DNA from 4 places in the Pseudomonas sp. ABC1 genome. Region 2 is predicted to be linked to each of the others. Evidence: riboswitches for the same ligand, from Rfam matches in the RefSeq annotation. Region 2 holds a riboswitch; each other region holds the start of a gene.
The links. A riboswitch is a leader RNA that binds a small molecule or an ion and turns the genes downstream of it on or off. The one in region 2 is predicted to bind cobalamin.
Positions count from the first base shown of each region.

Region 1: another riboswitch for cobalamin. It lies ahead of HW090_RS06110 (TonB-dependent receptor); the one in region 2 lies ahead of HW090_RS10445 (ABC transporter substrate-binding protein).
Region 3: another riboswitch for cobalamin. It lies ahead of cobG (precorrin-3B synthase); the one in region 2 lies ahead of HW090_RS10445 (ABC transporter substrate-binding protein).
Region 4: another riboswitch for cobalamin. It lies ahead of cobO (cob(I)yrinic acid a,c-diamide adenosyltransferase); the one in region 2 lies ahead of HW090_RS10445 (ABC transporter substrate-binding protein).

Region 1 is NZ_CP058349.1:1,389,264-1,393,364, reverse strand. It holds gene HW090_RS06115 (AI-2E family transporter) at 1-305, shown strand, start outside; gene HW090_RS06110 (TonB-dependent receptor) at 415-2,328, opposite strand; cobalamin riboswitch at 2,421-2,622, opposite strand; gene rapA (RNA polymerase-associated protein RapA) at 2,671-4,101, opposite strand, start outside.
Region 2 is NZ_CP058349.1:2,363,890-2,367,990, forward strand. It holds gene HW090_RS10440 (iron ABC transporter permease) at 1-995, opposite strand, end outside; gene HW090_RS10445 (ABC transporter substrate-binding protein) at 992-2,008, opposite strand; cobalamin riboswitch at 2,143-2,382, opposite strand; gene exbB (tonB-system energizer ExbB) at 2,660-3,688, shown strand; gene exbD (TonB system transport protein ExbD) at 3,691-4,101, shown strand, end outside.
Region 3 is NZ_CP058349.1:234,181-238,281, reverse strand. It holds gene cobJ (precorrin-3B C(17)-methyltransferase) at 1-206, opposite strand, end outside; gene HW090_RS00860 (precorrin-2 C(20)-methyltransferase) at 209-958, opposite strand; gene HW090_RS00855 (precorrin-8X methylmutase) at 955-1,581, opposite strand; gene cobG (precorrin-3B synthase) at 1,574-2,833, opposite strand; cobalamin riboswitch at 2,985-3,175, opposite strand; gene cbiE (precorrin-6y C5,15-methyltransferase (decarboxylating) subunit CbiE) at 3,231-4,101, shown strand, end outside.
Region 4 is NZ_CP058349.1:130,002-134,102, forward strand. It holds gene HW090_RS00395 (PvdJ/PvdD/PvdP-like protein) at 1-900, shown strand, start outside; cobalamin riboswitch at 960-1,172, shown strand; gene cobO (cob(I)yrinic acid a,c-diamide adenosyltransferase) at 1,259-1,867, shown strand; gene HW090_RS00405 (ABC transporter substrate-binding protein) at 1,867-2,742, shown strand; gene HW090_RS00410 (iron ABC transporter permease) at 2,739-3,755, shown strand; gene HW090_RS00415 (ABC transporter ATP-binding protein) at 3,752-4,101, shown strand, end outside.

The sequences.
Region 1 (4,101 bases), 970 kb from region 2:
TGACCTTCGTCGCGGGCCTGCTGCCCGTGGTGGGTAACCTGATTTCCAATACGGTGATCTTCGTCGTTGGCCTGTCCTTGTCCATCTGGATCGCCCTGGTGGCCCTGGGGTATCTGGTGTTGATCCACAAGGTCGAGTATTTCCTCAACGCGCGGATCGTTGGCGCCCAGATCAAGGCCAAGTCCTGGGAACTGCTGCTGGCGATGCTGGTGTTCGAGGCGGCATTCGGCCTGGCGGGGCTGGTGGCGGCGCCGGTCTACTATGCCTATCTGAAGAGTGAGTTGAAGGGGCAGGGTTGGGTCTGACAGGGTACAGGCCATCTCTCCGCCCCTCTCCCATGAGTGGGCGAGGGGCGAAGAGTGGAGGGCGTCGGGTGCGATTCCCGATGCGCTGGGCGCACCCCACGGGCTCTTGTCAGAAGCGGTAGCCGACGCTGAGCTGGATGTCTTCTTCCGCCGCCGGATAGCGACTGGTCTTGCTGGCGAAGCCGTCGTAACGCTTGCCGGTGAGGTTGTTCAGGCGCAGGCGCGTATTGAACTGGCGATAGTCGTAGCGCAGGGCTGCGTTGAACAGGGTGTAGCTGCCTGCCTGGCCTTGCGTGTTGGCGTCATCCCCGGAGTAGTAGCGCTTGCCGGTGTAGACCGTCTCCAGGTAGCCCTTGAGTCCGGGCAGGAGCTGATAGGCGACATGGGCACTGGCGCTGTGGCGAGAGACCCAGGGCACCTGCTGTCCCTGGAAGGTGCCAGCCCGGTACTCGGCGTCGGTGAAGCTATATTGGGCGCCGACGCTGAGGGCGTCGCTCAACTGGCGCTCGCCTTCCAGCAGGAGGCCTTTGCGCAGGGTCTTGTCGAGGTTGATATTGGCGCCCGAGCCGGGGCCGTAGGGGCCGTTGGCGAAGGGGTCGTACATCAGCTCGTTGTCCAGGGCCAGGCGATACAGCGTGGCCTGGTAGCGCTGGCGCTGGTCCTTCCATTCGATGCCGGTTTCCCAGGAGTCGCCAGTCTGCGGCTTGAGGAATACCACCTCGGGCGCGGTGAAGGCGTTCTCGTCGACATTCGCCCAGCGCAGCACGTCTTCACGCTTGATGAAGGTGCGCAGGTTCGGGTCGATCTGCCAGCTCAGGCCGATGCTGGTGCTGCCCTCACGGTCCCGGTGCTTGCGGTTTAGGCCGTGGTTGTCGTCGTCGACTTCACTGGCGCGGTAGCCGAGGGTGGCAGTCAGTTCGTCATTGAACGTCTGGCTGAACTGTGTGTACCAGTCACGCAGGGTCTGGCGGGTCAGGGTGGCGCTCCAGGAGGCACGGTTCTCGTAGTCGCTGGTGACATGGTCGTGGCCCAGCAGCCACTCGGCCTGGCCCAGGCGATTGTCGAAGCGGCCGGTCAGGCGTGGGCTGAAGGTTTTGGTGCGGGTGTCCTGGGTGTAGTCGGAGCCTGGCCCCCAACTGCCAACACCATCCTGGTCGCTCTCGCTGTAGTCGAAGTTCAGGCCCCAGATATCGCCCAGGCGCTGTTCGAGGGCGAAGCGGTGCACCTGCGTCTTGCTGTCGAACCAGGCCTGCGAGTTGCTGAACTTGCGGTCGAGGCTGCGTTGCGCACGGGACATGGCGTTGGGGTAGAGCAGCTCGTCGTCGACGGTTTGGTATTCGTAGAGCGCATGGCCGCTGGCATGGTCATAGCGCAGGCGGCCGAAGGCATTGCTGTAGTTGCCGTTGTTATGGTCGCGGTAGTTGTCGGTGTTGCGCGTCTCGCCACTGGCATACAGCGAGAAGCCTGCCCCCAGTTGCTGGCTGACATGCCCGCGATAGGCTTCCAGGTCATGGCTGCCGCGACTGGCCTCCAGATAGGCCTCATTGTGCTGCGGCGTGCGGGTGATGATATTGATCACCCCGCCCACGGCCTGGTCGCCATAGAGCACGGTGCCGGCGCCTCGGATGATCTCGATGCGCTCGATATTGGCCAGGGGCACGCTGTTGAGATCGGGACCGGCCAGGCTGGGCTGGTTCAGGCGGCGGCCATCGACCACCACCAGGGTGTTGTTCGGTGCATTTTCGCCAAAGCCGCGCAGGCTGGGCATGGCACGGTTGCCATCGCCCATGGTGTCGCGGATCTGCAGGCCGGCCTGGGTGCGCAGCAGGTCGAGCAGGTTGTTGCTGGCGCTGGATTCGATCTGTTCCCGTGTGATCACGGCAACGCTGGCCGGGGCCGGGTTCTTCAGGTCGGTCGCGCGGGTGATGACCGTGGGGGCGAGTTCAAGTGGATCATCCTCGGCAACGGCGTGCGCTGCGAGGGGCAGCAGGCTGATGGCCAGGGCAAGACGGGACAGTTTCATCGGGTAAATCCTCAAAAGAGCGTAATGCTTTTGAGGAGGGCAGGAGCAGGCGCCCGGACGCGCCGGAGCCTGATGGTGCTGCCCTCCGCAACACCAGTGGGTTCCATGCAGGCCGGTCTCCGGGCTTTCGATCCATCCGCTCGCCTTCCCACACCGGGGTGCAGTGGCGCATGAGCGGGTGCCGAGGGTCAGTCGTGATCGATTACCGTTGCGGGGGCAGCGCCGGCCTTGCCAAGGGGCTCACCGGCTTCCCGTTTAATGCCCAGGGGGCACACCTGCAGGGATTTGAAGCGTGCGCACGATAAGGCCTGGACCTTATGTGCGCAAGGGATGGGCAGTGCTTCAGCCGGCGACCAGTACGCGGATCGCCTCCAGGCGCAGCGCGGCTTTTTCCAGCATGGCCAGGCCGTCTTCGCGCTGCTTGCGCAGGGCGTCGATTTCACTGTCGCGTACGCTCGGGTTGACCGCCTTGAGGGCGATCAGGCGTGCCAGTTCTTCATCCAGGTCGGCCGTCAGGCGATGCTGTGCTTCGCTGACGCGCTTGGCGTGGCTGGGCGCGACCTTGCCTTCGGCAACGGCGATCTGACGCGCCAGGATGTCGCGCTGTGCCTGGATGAATTTGTTGGCGCTGGCGCGGGGGACACTTTCCAACTGGTCGTTGATGGTGTCGAAGGCGACCTTGGGCGCGAGGTCGTTGCCATTGGCATCGAGCAGGCAGCGAATCGCCAGCGGTGGCAGGAAGCGCGCCAGTTGCAGGGCACGCGGTGCGACCACTTCACTGACGAACAGCAGCTCCAGCAGCACGGTCCCCGGCTTGAGGGCCTTGTTCTTGAGCAGCGCCACCGCGGTGTTGCCCATCGAGCCCGATACCACCAGGTCCATGCCGCCCAGCACCATCGGGTGTTCCCAGGTGATGAACTGCATGTCTTCGCGCGACAGCGCCTGGGCGCGGTCGTAGGTGATGGTCACGGCCTCGTCGTCGCCCAGCGGGAAGCTGGCATCCAGCATCTTCTCGCTGGGGCGCAGGATCAGGGCGTTCTCGGAGTGGTCCTCACTGTCGATGCCGAAGGCGTCGAACAGGCTCTCCATGTAGATGGGCAGGCTGTACTGGTCGTCCTGCTCTTCGATGGCTTCGACCAGGGCCGCGCCTTTCTCGCCGCCCGCGGAGTTCAGTTCCAGCAGACGGTCGCGACCGTTATGCAGCTCGGCCTCCAGGCGCTCGCGCTCGCCACGGGCCTCCTCCAGCAAGGCCTGGAAGGGGGCTGCCTCGGCATCATCGAGCAGGGCCAGCAGTTGCGGGCCGAAGCGATGTTGCAGGGCGTTGCCGGTCGGGCAGGTGTTGATGAAGGCGTTCAGGGCCTGGTGGTACCAGAGGAACAGTCGCTCATGCGGGCTGCTCTCCAGATAAGGCACGTGCAACTGGATGGTGTGGCGCTGGCCGATCCGGTCCAGGCGGCCGATCCGCTGCTCCAGCAGGTCCGGGTGGGCCGGCAGGTCGAACAGGGCCAGGTGATGGGCGAACTGGAAGTTGCGCCCCTCGCTGCCGATTTCCGAGCAGATCAGCACCTGGGCGCCAAACTCTTCGTCGGCGAAGTAGGCGGCGGCGCGGTCGCGTTCGAGGATGCTCATGCCTTCGTGGAAGACCGTGGCCGGGATGCCGGAGCGCACGCGCAGGGCATCTTCCAGGTCCAGGGCGGTCTCGGCGTGGGCGCAGATCACCAGCACCTTGTGTTTCTTCAGGCTCTTGAGCGTGTCGATCAGCCACTCGACCCG
Region 2 (4,101 bases):
GCGCCGATCAACGCTGTGATCACACCGATCGGCAGTACCTGGCCCTTGATCGCGGTGCGTGCGATCACGTCCGCGCCGACCAGGAACACCGCCCCGGCGAGGGCGCTGATTGGCACCAGGCGTGCGTGGCGAGCGCCTGTCAGCAGGCGTGCGGCATGGGGAATCACCAGCCCGACGAAACCGATCGCGCCGACGATGGACACCATCACCGCCGTCGCCAGTGCGGCGATGGCGATCAGCAAGGCCTGTACCCGGCGCACCGGCACGCCGAGGGCCGCCGCCGAGTCGCTGCCGAAGGTGAAGGCATCCAGCGCACGAGCGTGCCAGATGCAGACGAGGGTACAGGCCAGCGCCACCGGCAGGGCCAGGGTCACGTCATGCCAGCGCACGCCGCTGAGGTTGCCCAGCAGCCAGAACATGATGCCGCGTGCCTGTTCGGAGTTGGCCGACTTGGCGATCAGGAAGGCGGTCAGGGCGTTGAACAATTGCGAGCCGGCGATACCGGCCAGGATGATCTGTGCATTGCCGCTCAGAGCGCCGCGTCCGGCTGCTCGCGCCAGCATGGCGACCAGTGCGAAGGCGGCGATGGAGCCGATGAAGGCGCCCAGTGACAGCGACACCGCGCCCGCCCCGATGCCGATGATCGCCACCAGTACCGCGCCGGTCGAGGCGCCGGCGGAGATGCCCAGCAGGTAAGGGTCCGCCAGCGGGTTGCGCAGCAGTGCCTGCAGCACCACGCCGGAGATCGCCAGGCCTGCGCCACAACTGGCGGCCACCAGGGTGCGGGTCAGGCGATAGTTCCAGACGATGCCCTCGTCGATCGGGTCGAGGACGAAGCCCATGCCCAGCAGCTTGTTGCCCAGCACCTGGAACACCACTGCCGGCGGGATGCTGGTTTCACCGATGGCGACGCCACCGATCACCACCACCAGCAACAGTGCCGACACCCAGAGGGTGTGCAGCAGGCAGTGGCGCAGCAGGGGAGCAAGGGTCATTTGGACAGGTCGAGCTCGCCGATGGCCTTGGCCAGTTGCTCGATACCGTCGATGGTGCCGATCGAGGCCTGCATGTCGTTGGCGTCGAGAATCACGATGCGGTCGTTCTTCACTGCATCCATGTGCCGGGTGACCGGGTCGCTCTTGAGGAATTCCAGTTTCTTCAGGTAGTCATCGGCCGGGAAGCGGCGGCGGTCCATGCGGGCGATCACCAGGACGGTCGGGTTGGCCTTGGCGATGGTTTCCCAACCGACGGTCGGCCACTCTTCGTCGGATTCGATGACATTGCGCAGTCCCAGCGTCTTCAGCATGAGGTCGGGCGTGCCTTTGCGGCCCGCGACGTAGGGGTCGATATCGAGGTCGGCGCTGGAGAACCAGAACACGGCGGAAACATCGCCGAGCTTGCGTTGTTCGACACTGTGGCGGGCGTCGTCCAGGCGCTGCTTGAGGTTGGCGACCAAGGCATCGCCGCGGTCACGCACGTCAAAGATGGTCGACAGCTGTTCGACGCTCTTGTAGATCGAGTCCATGCTGAACGGCTGCAGGCGCGTGCCGTCGGCGCCGGTCAGGTTGTCCTTGCCTTCACAATCGGAGGGCAGGATATAGGTGGGCACATTCAGCTCATGGAACTGCTCGCGAGTGCCGACCACGCCCTGTTCGCCGACCATCCATTCGAACTGCACCGGCACCAGGCCGGGGCGCTTGGCGATCACCGATTCGAAGCTCGGGTCGTTGTCGGCCAGGCGCTCGACTTTGTCGTTCTGCGCCTTGTAGGCCGGCTTCACATCGTTGAACCAGAGCGAGGTGCCTGCCAGGCGATTACCAAGGTCCAGTGCATAGAAAATTTCCGTGCCGGCCTGGCCGATGGTCACGGCCCGCTCGGGAGCGGCGCTGAAGGTCAGGGTGTGGCCGCAGTTCTCGATGTTCAGCGGGTACTGGGTCGGCGTGGCGGCCAGTGCCGAGGCGCAGTGGCCAAGCACGGCGCCGGCGAGGACGAGACGGGATAGCAGCATGGGGTTCTCCAGGCGAGCGGATGGCGGTATTCCGGCAGGCGCAAGGAGAAGGGTTCAAGGCGGACGGGACGGATCACGGGTGTGCGTGCCAGGTCCAGCGCCGGCCAAGGCTCTCCCTCCCGGACACCCCGCCGGTCAGTTCGATTCGTGCCGGCAGGTCTCCTGACTGGCGCTTCATTGCATCACCACAGCCTTCCCGGAGCATGCTCCAGTGACATATTTCGCAGTGATGCCAAGTGCCTACAGTTGCGGGGGCAGTTCCATTCGATGGCTGTGACCGGGCGTGCTTGCAATTGCAAGGATGACGCCAGGCCGTCAGGCCACCATGGATTCCCTATTAATTCCTGGTGGAAACCGGCGGGCGCATCTTAATGGATATGTGGCGGGTGCCCTATCCCTATTTGCGAACGAGGTTCGCGGAGCGCTGTAACGGCGCTGTAGTCAGGGCTTCATAAGGTGCATGGGAGTGGTTCGTGCTGCGATTCTGGCTGATTTCCCACCCCCTGTTCAGGTACGCTAATGACTTCGTGAAGGAAAATTAATTTTATTCCTTTAATGAACGATAACTATTTGCGATAATTACCGCTTGCTCTGGCTCGTCGAATCCTATTCGAGCCACTGTCCGTCCCGCTCAGATCAGGTGTGGCCCGCATGAAATCGATCTTCTCCCGCGCCCCGTTCAATAGCGCAGCTCTGCGCATGTTCGTGGCTGTTCTGCTTACGCTGTCACTCGTGCCCGCAAGTCAGGCCGATGAAACGACGCCGGTTGCCGCACCTGCCGCCAATGAGGCACCTGCCGCTTCCTCTGGTGAAGCGCCAGCGGTTGATCCGCTTGCCGCAGGTAGCGTCGCTGCCGCGCAGAATGGCGAGGGCACTGTCGAGGGTGCTGCGGACGTCGATGGCGAGGCTCTTGACGAAACCGGCACCTCTGAAGCTGAAGAGGCCCTGGCAGAAGATGAACTCTCCGCCGGCTTCGCCCATGACCTTTCCCCGTGGGGCATGTACCAAGGCGCGGATATCGTCGTCAAAGCCGTGATGATCGGTCTGGTCATCGCCTCGATCATTACCTGGACCATCTGGGTCGCCAAAGGCCTCGAACTTATTCGTGCCAAGCGCCGTCTGCGCGGCGAAGTCGGTGCCCTGAAGCGCGTCAGCACACTCAAGCAGGCTGCCGACCAGGCGCGTGCCCAGAACAGTTTCAGCACACTGCTGATCGAAGATGCCCAGGAAGAGCTGAACCTTTCCTCCAAGAGCACCGACAAGGATGCCATCAAGGAGCGCGTCAGTTTCCGCCTCGAGCGTCTTGTCGCCGCCAGTGGTCGCAGCATGAGCCAGGGGACTGGCGTGCTGGCGACCATCGGTTCGACGGCTCCATTCGTCGGTCTGTTCGGTACCGTGTGGGGGATCATGAACAGCTTCATCGGCATCGCCAAATCCCAGACCACCAACCTGGCCGTCGTGGCACCCGGTATCGCCGAAGCGCTGTTGGCCACCGCGCTGGGCCTGGTGGCAGCGATCCCCGCCGTGGTCATCTACAACGTATTCGCCCGCTCTATCTCCGGCTACAAGGCGCAGGTCGCCGATGCGTCGGCCCAGGTACTGCTGCTGGTCAGCCGTGACCTGGACCACCAATCTCCCGCTGAGCAGAGTGCGCACCCACACGTTTCCAAGGTGGTCTGAGCATGGGCATGCATTTGAAAGAAGGGGCTGAGGACGACCTTTCCGAAGCCCATGAGATCAACGTAACGCCGTTCATCGACGTGATGCTGGTGCTGCTGATCATCTTCATGGTCGCCGCTCCGTTGGCGACCGTGGATGTGAAGCTCGACCTGCCGGCCTCTACCGCGAAGCCGGCTCCGCGTCCGGACCAGCCGCTTTATCTGAGCATCAAGGAAGACAACAGCCTGTTCCTTGGCAACGATGAAGTGACGCTGGCTACCATGGGCAGCGTACTCGATGCCCAGACCAAGGGTGACAAGGACCAGACGATCTTCGTCCGTGGTGACACCGCGCTGCAGTACGGCCACCTGATGGAAGTCATGGATGGGCTGCGAGCAGCCGGTTACCTGAAGATTGGCCTGGTAGGCCTGGAG
Region 3 (4,101 bases), 1.9 Mb from region 2:
GCCGCGCACAGGGCGATGATCGGTGTACCGGCCCGGTACAGCTCGCGCAATGTCTCGCCAAAATTGTCGTAGCCGTACTCGGCCTCGTCGACACGGCCGCGCAAGCCGAACAGCCGTGCCTCGGGATAGCGCGCCTGGATACGCCGCGCGGTGGGCACGGCGCTGGCGCCCAGGACAATCAGGGCGGGAGCGATAGTCGATGGCATGCTCAGGCGCTCCACTTCAGGCCAGGGACGACGATCATCGAAAAATACGGCGACGACATTGGGTCCACCTCGTCCAGTGGCAGGATGCGCTGCGCCGCCATGGTTGCCCGCTCGACATAGTGCGCACGCTCCGCCAGTCCCAGGCGGCGCAGCACCCGGCGTACCTTGTCGAAGTTACGCCCAAGCTTCATCACCACCGCCGCCTCGGCCAGTGCCAGGCGCTGCTCCAGCTCCTCCTCGGGCAGCACCCCGGAGAGTACCGAGAGGCTCTGGTTGCGATAGACCAGCGGCGTCCCGAGCACCGAGGCGCAGCCAAGCATGGAGCAGACACCGGGCACCACTTCCGCCTCGTAACGTCCGGCCAGTCGGTCGTGCAGGTACATATAGGAGCCGAAGAAGAACGGGTCGCCTTCGCAGATCACCGCCACGTCGCGCCCTGCGTCCAGGTGTCCGGCGATATGCACGGCGCAACCGTCGTAGAAGTCGCTGATGATCCCTTCGTAGGTCTGCGGAGGATCGAGCTTTTCGGTGGTCACCGGGTAGACCAGCGGCAGGCGTACCTGCTCGGGCTGCAGGTGCGCCTCGATGATGCCGAAGGCGTTGCCACCCTGCCCCTTCTCCGCCTTGGCGCGGGCGACGAAATGGCCGATCACCGGCGCCGTGCGCAGGAGGCGCAGTGCCTTGAGCGTAATCAGTTCAGGGTCGCCCGGCCCGACGCCGATACCCAGCAGCCGCCCTTTGCCCGTCATCATTCGCGCTCCGTGGCCAGTGCGTTGACGGCGGCGGCGGCCATGGCACTGCCGCCACGGCGGCCGAGCACGGTGACGAAAGGCACGCCTCGGCTGTCCAGCGCCAACAGCGCCTTGGATTCGGCGGCGCCGACGAAGCCCACCGGCATGCCGATGACCAGGGCCGGGCGCGGCGCACCGGCATCGAGCATTTCCAGCAGGTAGAACAGCGCCGTCGGCGCGTTGCCGATCACCACCACGCTACCCTCGAGGTGTGGACGCCAGTGCTCCAGGGCCACCGCCGAGCGGGTATTGCCATGGCGTTCGGCCAGTTGCGGCACATCGGCCTGGTTCAGGGTGCAGATCACTTCGTTGTGCGCCGGTAGCCGGGCACGGGTAATGCCTTCGGCCACCATTCGAGCATCGCAGAGGATCGAGGCCCCCTCCGCCAGGGCGGCGCGGCCGATGGCCCCCGCACCGGGGGAAAAGCGCAGGTCGTGCACCACGTCGACCATGCCGCAGGCATGGATGACCCGGACCGCGAGTTTTTCCAGATCTACGGGGATGCCGGACAGGTCGGCTTCGGCGCGAATGGTGGCGAACGACTGGCGGTAAATGGCCTGGCCGTCGCGAATATAGTCAATCATGCAGGGAGTCCTGATCGTCGGATGCGGCCAGCCATGCGGCAGCCTCGTCTATGCCTATCGAAGTGGCCAGCAACTGGCCGAAACCGGCCGCATCCTGCGTCCGCCGGTAGAGTGAGTAATGCCCTGGCGTTTGCGCCAGTAAGGTATAGGGGGCGACATGGGCCGCCGCACAACTGCGTGGGCAGCCGCTCAGATGAATGCCCGAGGTGCCTCCAGTGGTGGGCAGCAGGCCAGCCAGACGTAGCGCATCGGACTTGGTGTCGGCCAACCCCCTACCACATCCCGCCGAGCCGCTACAGGCCGTCAGCCGCAGCAAAGGGTCCGAGTCCTCGGTCAGCAGGCCGATAGCGTGCAGGCGTGCCTGGACCAATTCGACGCGCTCCAGCTTCACGCCCGGCAGCAACACGCCCTGCCAGGGGGTGAGGTGCAGCCAGCCGGTTCCCTCGTCTTCGGCGATCTCGGCCAATGCACGCCATTGCGTCGCGTGCAGGCGCCCCAGTGGTGCGCCAGCCAGGCACATGGCCAGCCCGGCCTGACGTTGCGGATAACTGCCCGGACGTGGCGCGACGGGCCGAATCGAGCGCCTGGCCGACGATCCCAGGGAAAATGCCGGAGGTTGATCCAGCGCCGCGAGAAACGCGGCCACAGGCAGGCGCGCCAGCAGGTGCCGCATACGGCTTTCGCCGGGCTGGGCCAGTCGCAGAAAAGCCTCCAACAGGCACGCCACCAGTTCCGTTGCCGACGCCACACTGACCTCCAGCACGGGCGCCTGCCACGGGCAACCGGCCAGCCCCAGCGCGAGACGCTCGCCACCGGGCAAGGCTGCGAGCCAGATATCGTGCGGGTGGTCGATGGCGGCCAGCGCTTCGCCGCCATCGAGTTGCAGGGCGAACTTCGGCGAAAGGGCATGGAATGCCGGTGTGTCCTGCAACAGCGTCAGCAGGCGTTCGGCCTGGGGCCGCACATCGAGGATGGCCTGCGGATCGAGCCCGGCGGCAGGGCTGACCAGCAGGTTGCGCACATCGTCGGCACCGGCCTGGCGTGGCCCGAGGCCAGCCTCCAGCAGGCGGCGGATCAGTTCAGGTTCATGCTCGGGGCGTATGCTGCGCAGTTGCAGGTTGCTGCGATTGGTCAGCTCCAGCACGCCTTCCCCGCAGGCTTCTGCCGCTGCCGCAACCTGGCGGGCCTGCTCGCTCGACATCCGCCCGCAGGCCAGCTTGATCCGGCAGATACCGCCATCCAGCGCTGGCACGATACGTTCCAGCCCAGGGCAGGCGGAGCGACGAGGATTGGAAGCGGAAGGAGAAAAACTCAACGGGCACTCGCAATGGGCAATCGCGGTGACCGGACCGAGGCGTCGAAGGACGTCCATTGGCATCGGTACACCCCGCCCGATGTCGGCACACGCGCATGATTTCGTCGGCAGGTTTCCTGGCTGGCAGGTCAAGGCCGCACCACGCCTTCCCGGTTGCCCAGTGGCTCATGTGGTTCGACTCGCTGCTTACAGTTGCGGGGGCAGCCACGGTTCTATCCGTGTTCCCTGGGGAGCGCATCGCACTCCCGGCCCTGGGGCACCGGCGAAAAGCGGTATTATGACGGCTTTACCCGAGGCCGCAACACGGGTAATCCAGCAGATGAACGGAGCACGCATGGGCAGGTGGCTGACGGTAGTGGGAATTGGCGAGGACGGCTACGCCGGCCTGGGCAAGGCGGCTCGCCATGCCCTGTTGCAGGCGAAAAGGATCGTCGGCGCGCCACGCCAGCTCGAACTGCTGCCCGCCTGCATCCAGGCCCCGCGCGAGCCCTGGCCGACGCCCTTCGACCTGCAACCCTTGCTGCGCCGCCGGGGCGAGCCGGTATGCCTGCTGGCCAGTGGCGACCCGATGCTGTACGGCATCGGTGCCACCCTCTCCCGCCAGTTGCCGCAAGAGGAAATGCATATCCTGCCCGCGCCGTCCTCAGTGTCCCTGGCCGCCGCCCGGCTGGGCTGGCCGTTGCAGGAAACCCCGATCCTGTCGCTGGTCGCCCGGCCACTGGCGGCCCTCAATCTGTACCTGCATCCAGGTCGCCGGCTGCTGATCCTCAGCCAGGATGGCCACAGCCCGGCCCAGGTCGCCCGCTTGCTGTGCGAGCGCGGTTTCGGCCAGAGCCGACTGAGCGTACTGGAGCATCTGGGCGGTAGCCTGGAGCGGCGCCTGGATGGCCTGGCGCAGGACTGGCCGTTCGCCGAAATCGCGGCACTCAACCTGATCGCCCTGGAGTGCCGCTGTGAAGACGACACGCCACGCTTGCCAGTCAGCGGCGGCCTGCCCGACGAGGCCTTCCGCCACGACGGGCAACTGACCAAGCGCGATATCCGTGCCGTCACCCTGGCCCGCCTGGCGCCCTGCCCCGGCGAACTGCTCTGGGACATCGGTGCCGGCAGTGGCTCCATCGGTATCGAATGGATGCGCAGTCACCCGAGTTGCCGTGCCATTGCGGTAGAGGCCGACGAGGGGCGTCAGGCCTTTATTCGTCATA
Region 4 (4,101 bases), 1.8 Mb from region 2:
GGGCCGGAAGGCCAGGAGCGGGATGCGCGGGGCAAGGAGCGCCACCGCAACGGCTCGGGCGAGGACTTCCTGTTCATGCACCGGGATATGGTGCTGAAGGCACGTGCCATGCAACCGTTGCTTTCCTGGCCCAGTCTGCCGCCGCCACGGCCCTATATCGGCCATGGTGTGCAGGCATTCATCGACTATGTGGAAAACCACGATGGCTATTCGACGCCGCCGTTCTGGGAGATTCCCGGTGATGCTGGCTTCAATGCCTGGCTGCTCGGTATCAAGAGCAGCGAGGGGTATTTCGGTAATTTCCAGCTGTGGGAGGCGCAGTACCAGAACCCTGAGTACTTGAGCACTCTGTGTCTGGGAGAGTTGGGTTCGCGTATCGAGCTGGGTATCCATGACTGGCTGCATATGTGCTGGGCTTCCCTGGCGCGCGATCCTAACAGCGGCCTGCCGATGCCCTATGCGCGCAACCCTGTCGACTTCTCCGAGCGCTGGTTCCGCGAGGACAATGATTTCCTTGGCGATGCCTTCTCGTCCCATGTCAATCCAGTGTTCTGGGCGTTCCATGGCTGGATCGACGACCGTATCGACGACTGGTTCCTGGCCCATGAGCAAGCACACCCCGGTGAAGTGGTGCGCACCCTGGTCGATGGCGTGCCCTGGTTCGCCCCTGGGCGTTGGGTCGAGCTCGCGCGGCCCTGGCTCGGGCCGCAGCAGGCCGGTTGCGGTGCCTGGCTACAAGGCAATGGTGGTGGCGGCGGGGAGTTGGATATCGAGACCATGAAGCTCGCGCTGCGGATCATCCACTCCGACGAGCTGGAAGTGGAGCGCCTGTCCAAGCGTATACCCCGGCGCCCCTGGTACGGTCGGCACCTGCCGCCTGGGCCTGGCGGAAAAGTATAGATCTGGATTCGCTCCACCCGAGCCCTCCCGCTATCGGCTTTCCACTGTTTTGCTGCTAACCTGCCACACCTCGAACAGGTGCCCGCGCCATCTCCATGGCAGGGCTGAAACGGGAAGTCCGGTGAGTCGTGCCCAGCGCATGCCGAGTCCGGCGCAGCCCCCGCTGCTGTAAGCCTGACGCTGCCGTGATACGCCACTGGGGTTCGCTCCGGGAAGGCGCGGTATGCGAGCGACGGCGAGCCAGAAGACCGGCCTGTTATGACCAGGTATGACCCCGGGGTGAGGGTGGTTGCCGCTGCCAGGCCTTTTCGTGCTTGCCTGTGTGCGTCCATCCGGCCCCTTTGCGGAGTGGCGAGCGATGATCGACGAACAGAAGAAGCAGAACCATGCCGAGCGCATGAAGCGCAAGAAGGCCGTGGTCGATGCCGGTATCGACAAGGCGCAGATCGAGCGTGGCATCCTGATCCTCATCACCGGTAACGGCAAGGGCAAGAGCACTTCGGCCTTCGGCACCCTGTACCGGGCGCTGGGGCATGGCCAGCAGGCCGGGGTGGTTCAGTTCATCAAGGGCACCCACGCGTCCGGCGAAGTCATCTATCTGCAACAGCACGCACCACAAGTGCGTTACCACGCGATGGCCACCGGTTTCACCTGGAACACCCAGGACTGGGACAAGGACAAGGCCGCCGCTGACGAAGCCTGGGCCCATGCGCGGGCCATGCTCGCCGATGCCAGTCTGAACCTTGTGGTGCTCGACGAACTGACCTATATGCTCAAGTACAACTACCTGGTGCTGGACGAAGTGTTGCAAGCCCTGCGCGAGCGGCCCGCGCACCAGAGCGTGATCGTCACCGGGCGAGCAGCCAAGCCGGAGCTGGTCGAGCTGGCTGATACGGTGAGCGAAATTCGTGACGTCAAGCATGCCTACAACGCTGGGGTGAAAGGCCAGGCTGGCGTCGATTTCTGATGTTTTTGCGCTTTCGTAGGGGGCCGCAACGGCTTCGCGGGCAAGCCCGCGCCTACGGGGCGGGGGTTGTGCTGTCGCTGCTGGTCGTCCAGGGCGCCATGGCGCTGCCTCGCGTAGTGTCGACCAACCTGTGCGCGGATTACCTGGCACTGGGGCTGGCCGCGCCCGGTCAACTGTTGTCAGTGTCGGCCAAGAGCCAGGATGCGCGGGTGTCGTCCATGCCTGGGCAGGCACGCCAGTACCCGGCGAATCAGGCCACGTCCGAGGAGATTATCGCGCTGCGTCCGGACCTGGTGCTGGCCTCGCGCCGCTGGCTGGCGCAGAACCCGCGCGAGCTGTTCCAGCGCCATGGCATCGAGGTACTGGCGGTGCCGTACCCGACCACCTGGCAGCAGATATTCGACACCACGCTACTGGTCGCACGGCGCATGGACCGGGAAGCAGCCGGGCAAGCGCACGTGGCCGATTGGCAGGCGCGCCTGCAACGGTTACAGGCACGTGAGCGGCCATTCCGCTTGCTATACCTGCGCCCCAATGGCGGCAGTGCCGGGTACGAAACCTATGTCGATACGGTGTTCCAGGCCCTTGGCGCGGAGAACGCCTTCCCGGCACGAGGCTGGGGGCATTACCCGCTGGAGCGCCTGCTCGGTGCTCCGCCGGATGTGCTGGTGAAAGCGGATATGCTGATCGACCAGGGTCATGCCAAGTCATCCTACTGGCGCCATCCTCGGTTGCAGCAACTGTTGCGTCATACCCCTTCGATCACCATCGCCGATAACCGCTGGGGCTGCAGCGATGGGCAACTGGTGACGGCTGCGGAGCAACTGGCCGGGCAACTGGATGCACTGGTCGATACGGGAGTGCTGCACCCATGAACCGGCTGGTGAATCCCATCCTGCTGCTGATACTGGTCGTGTTGTTCCTGTTGTCGCTGAGCATCGGCTCCGTGGCCCTGACGCCAGGCGAAGTGCTGCGGGCGCTGCTGCAATGGCAGCCGGCCAGTGACGACTTGCGCGACCTTGCGGTACAGCAGTGGATTATCGTGCATGAAATCCGCTTGCCCAGGGTGTTGCTGGCGATCCTGGTCGGTATGTCGCTGGGCACGGCAGGGGCGGCGTTGCAGGGCTTGCTGCGCAATCCGCTGGCCGAGCCTGGCCTGCTCGGCGTCAGCAGCAGTGCCAGTCTGGGTGCTGTGCTGTGCCTCTATTACGGTTACGCCGGGCTGAGCCACTGGCTGCTGCCGGGGGCTGCCATGGGCGGCGCAGCGCTCTCGACACTGTTGCTCTACCTGATCGCCCGCCGCCGAGGCGGCAACCTGACGCTGATCCTTGCCGGCGTGGCGCTGTCCGCCCTGGCGGCGGCGTTGACATCCCTGGCGATCAACCTGGCGCCGACACCGACCGATATGCAGGACATCGTGCTCTGGCTGATGGGCTCGCTGAGCGACCGCAGCTTTGCCGATATCCACCTGAGCCTGCCGTTCATCCTCGGCGGCCTGGCGTTGTTGCTGGCCTGTGGTCGGCAACTGGATGCCCTGACCCTGGGTGAGGACGAGGCCGGCAGCCTGGGTGTCAACCTGTCGCGCCTGCGTTTGCAGATCATCCTTGGCACAGCGTTGTGTGTGGGTGCCAGTGTTGCGGTTACCGGCGCTATCGGTTTTATCGGACTGGTGGTGCCGCACCTGTTGCGACGCTGGGTCGACTATCACCCTTCGCGGTTGTTGCTGAGCAGCGCCCTGGGCGGTGCCATCCTGCTGCTGGCGGCGGATATCCTGCTGCGCCTGGTCAGTGGCGAGCAGGAGTTAATGCTCGGCGTGGTGACGGCCTTGCTCGGTGCGCCGTTCTTCCTGCTGTTGGTGCTGCGCCAGCGCGGGAGCCTGGCCCGATGAGCGGGTTGGTGCTGGAGGCAGTCGGCCTGGAGATCGATGGCAAACGGCTGCTCGACGCCATTTCTCTGGAGGTGGAGCCGGGCTGCCTGCTGGGGCTGATCGGCCCCAACGGCGCCGGCAAGAGCAGCCTGCTCAAGGTGCTGGCGCACCTGTTGCCCTACAGTGGCGCGGTCCGCCTCGATGGCCAGGACCTGAAGGCCCTCGACCCGCGCCAGCGCGCTCTGCGTATGGCTTACCTGGGGCAGGGCGACGAGCACGGTTGGCCATTGCGCCTGAATGATTACGTCGCCCTGGGCCGCTTGCCGCACCGGACGTTCTGGGGCCGCCCGAGGGAGGAGGATCACCA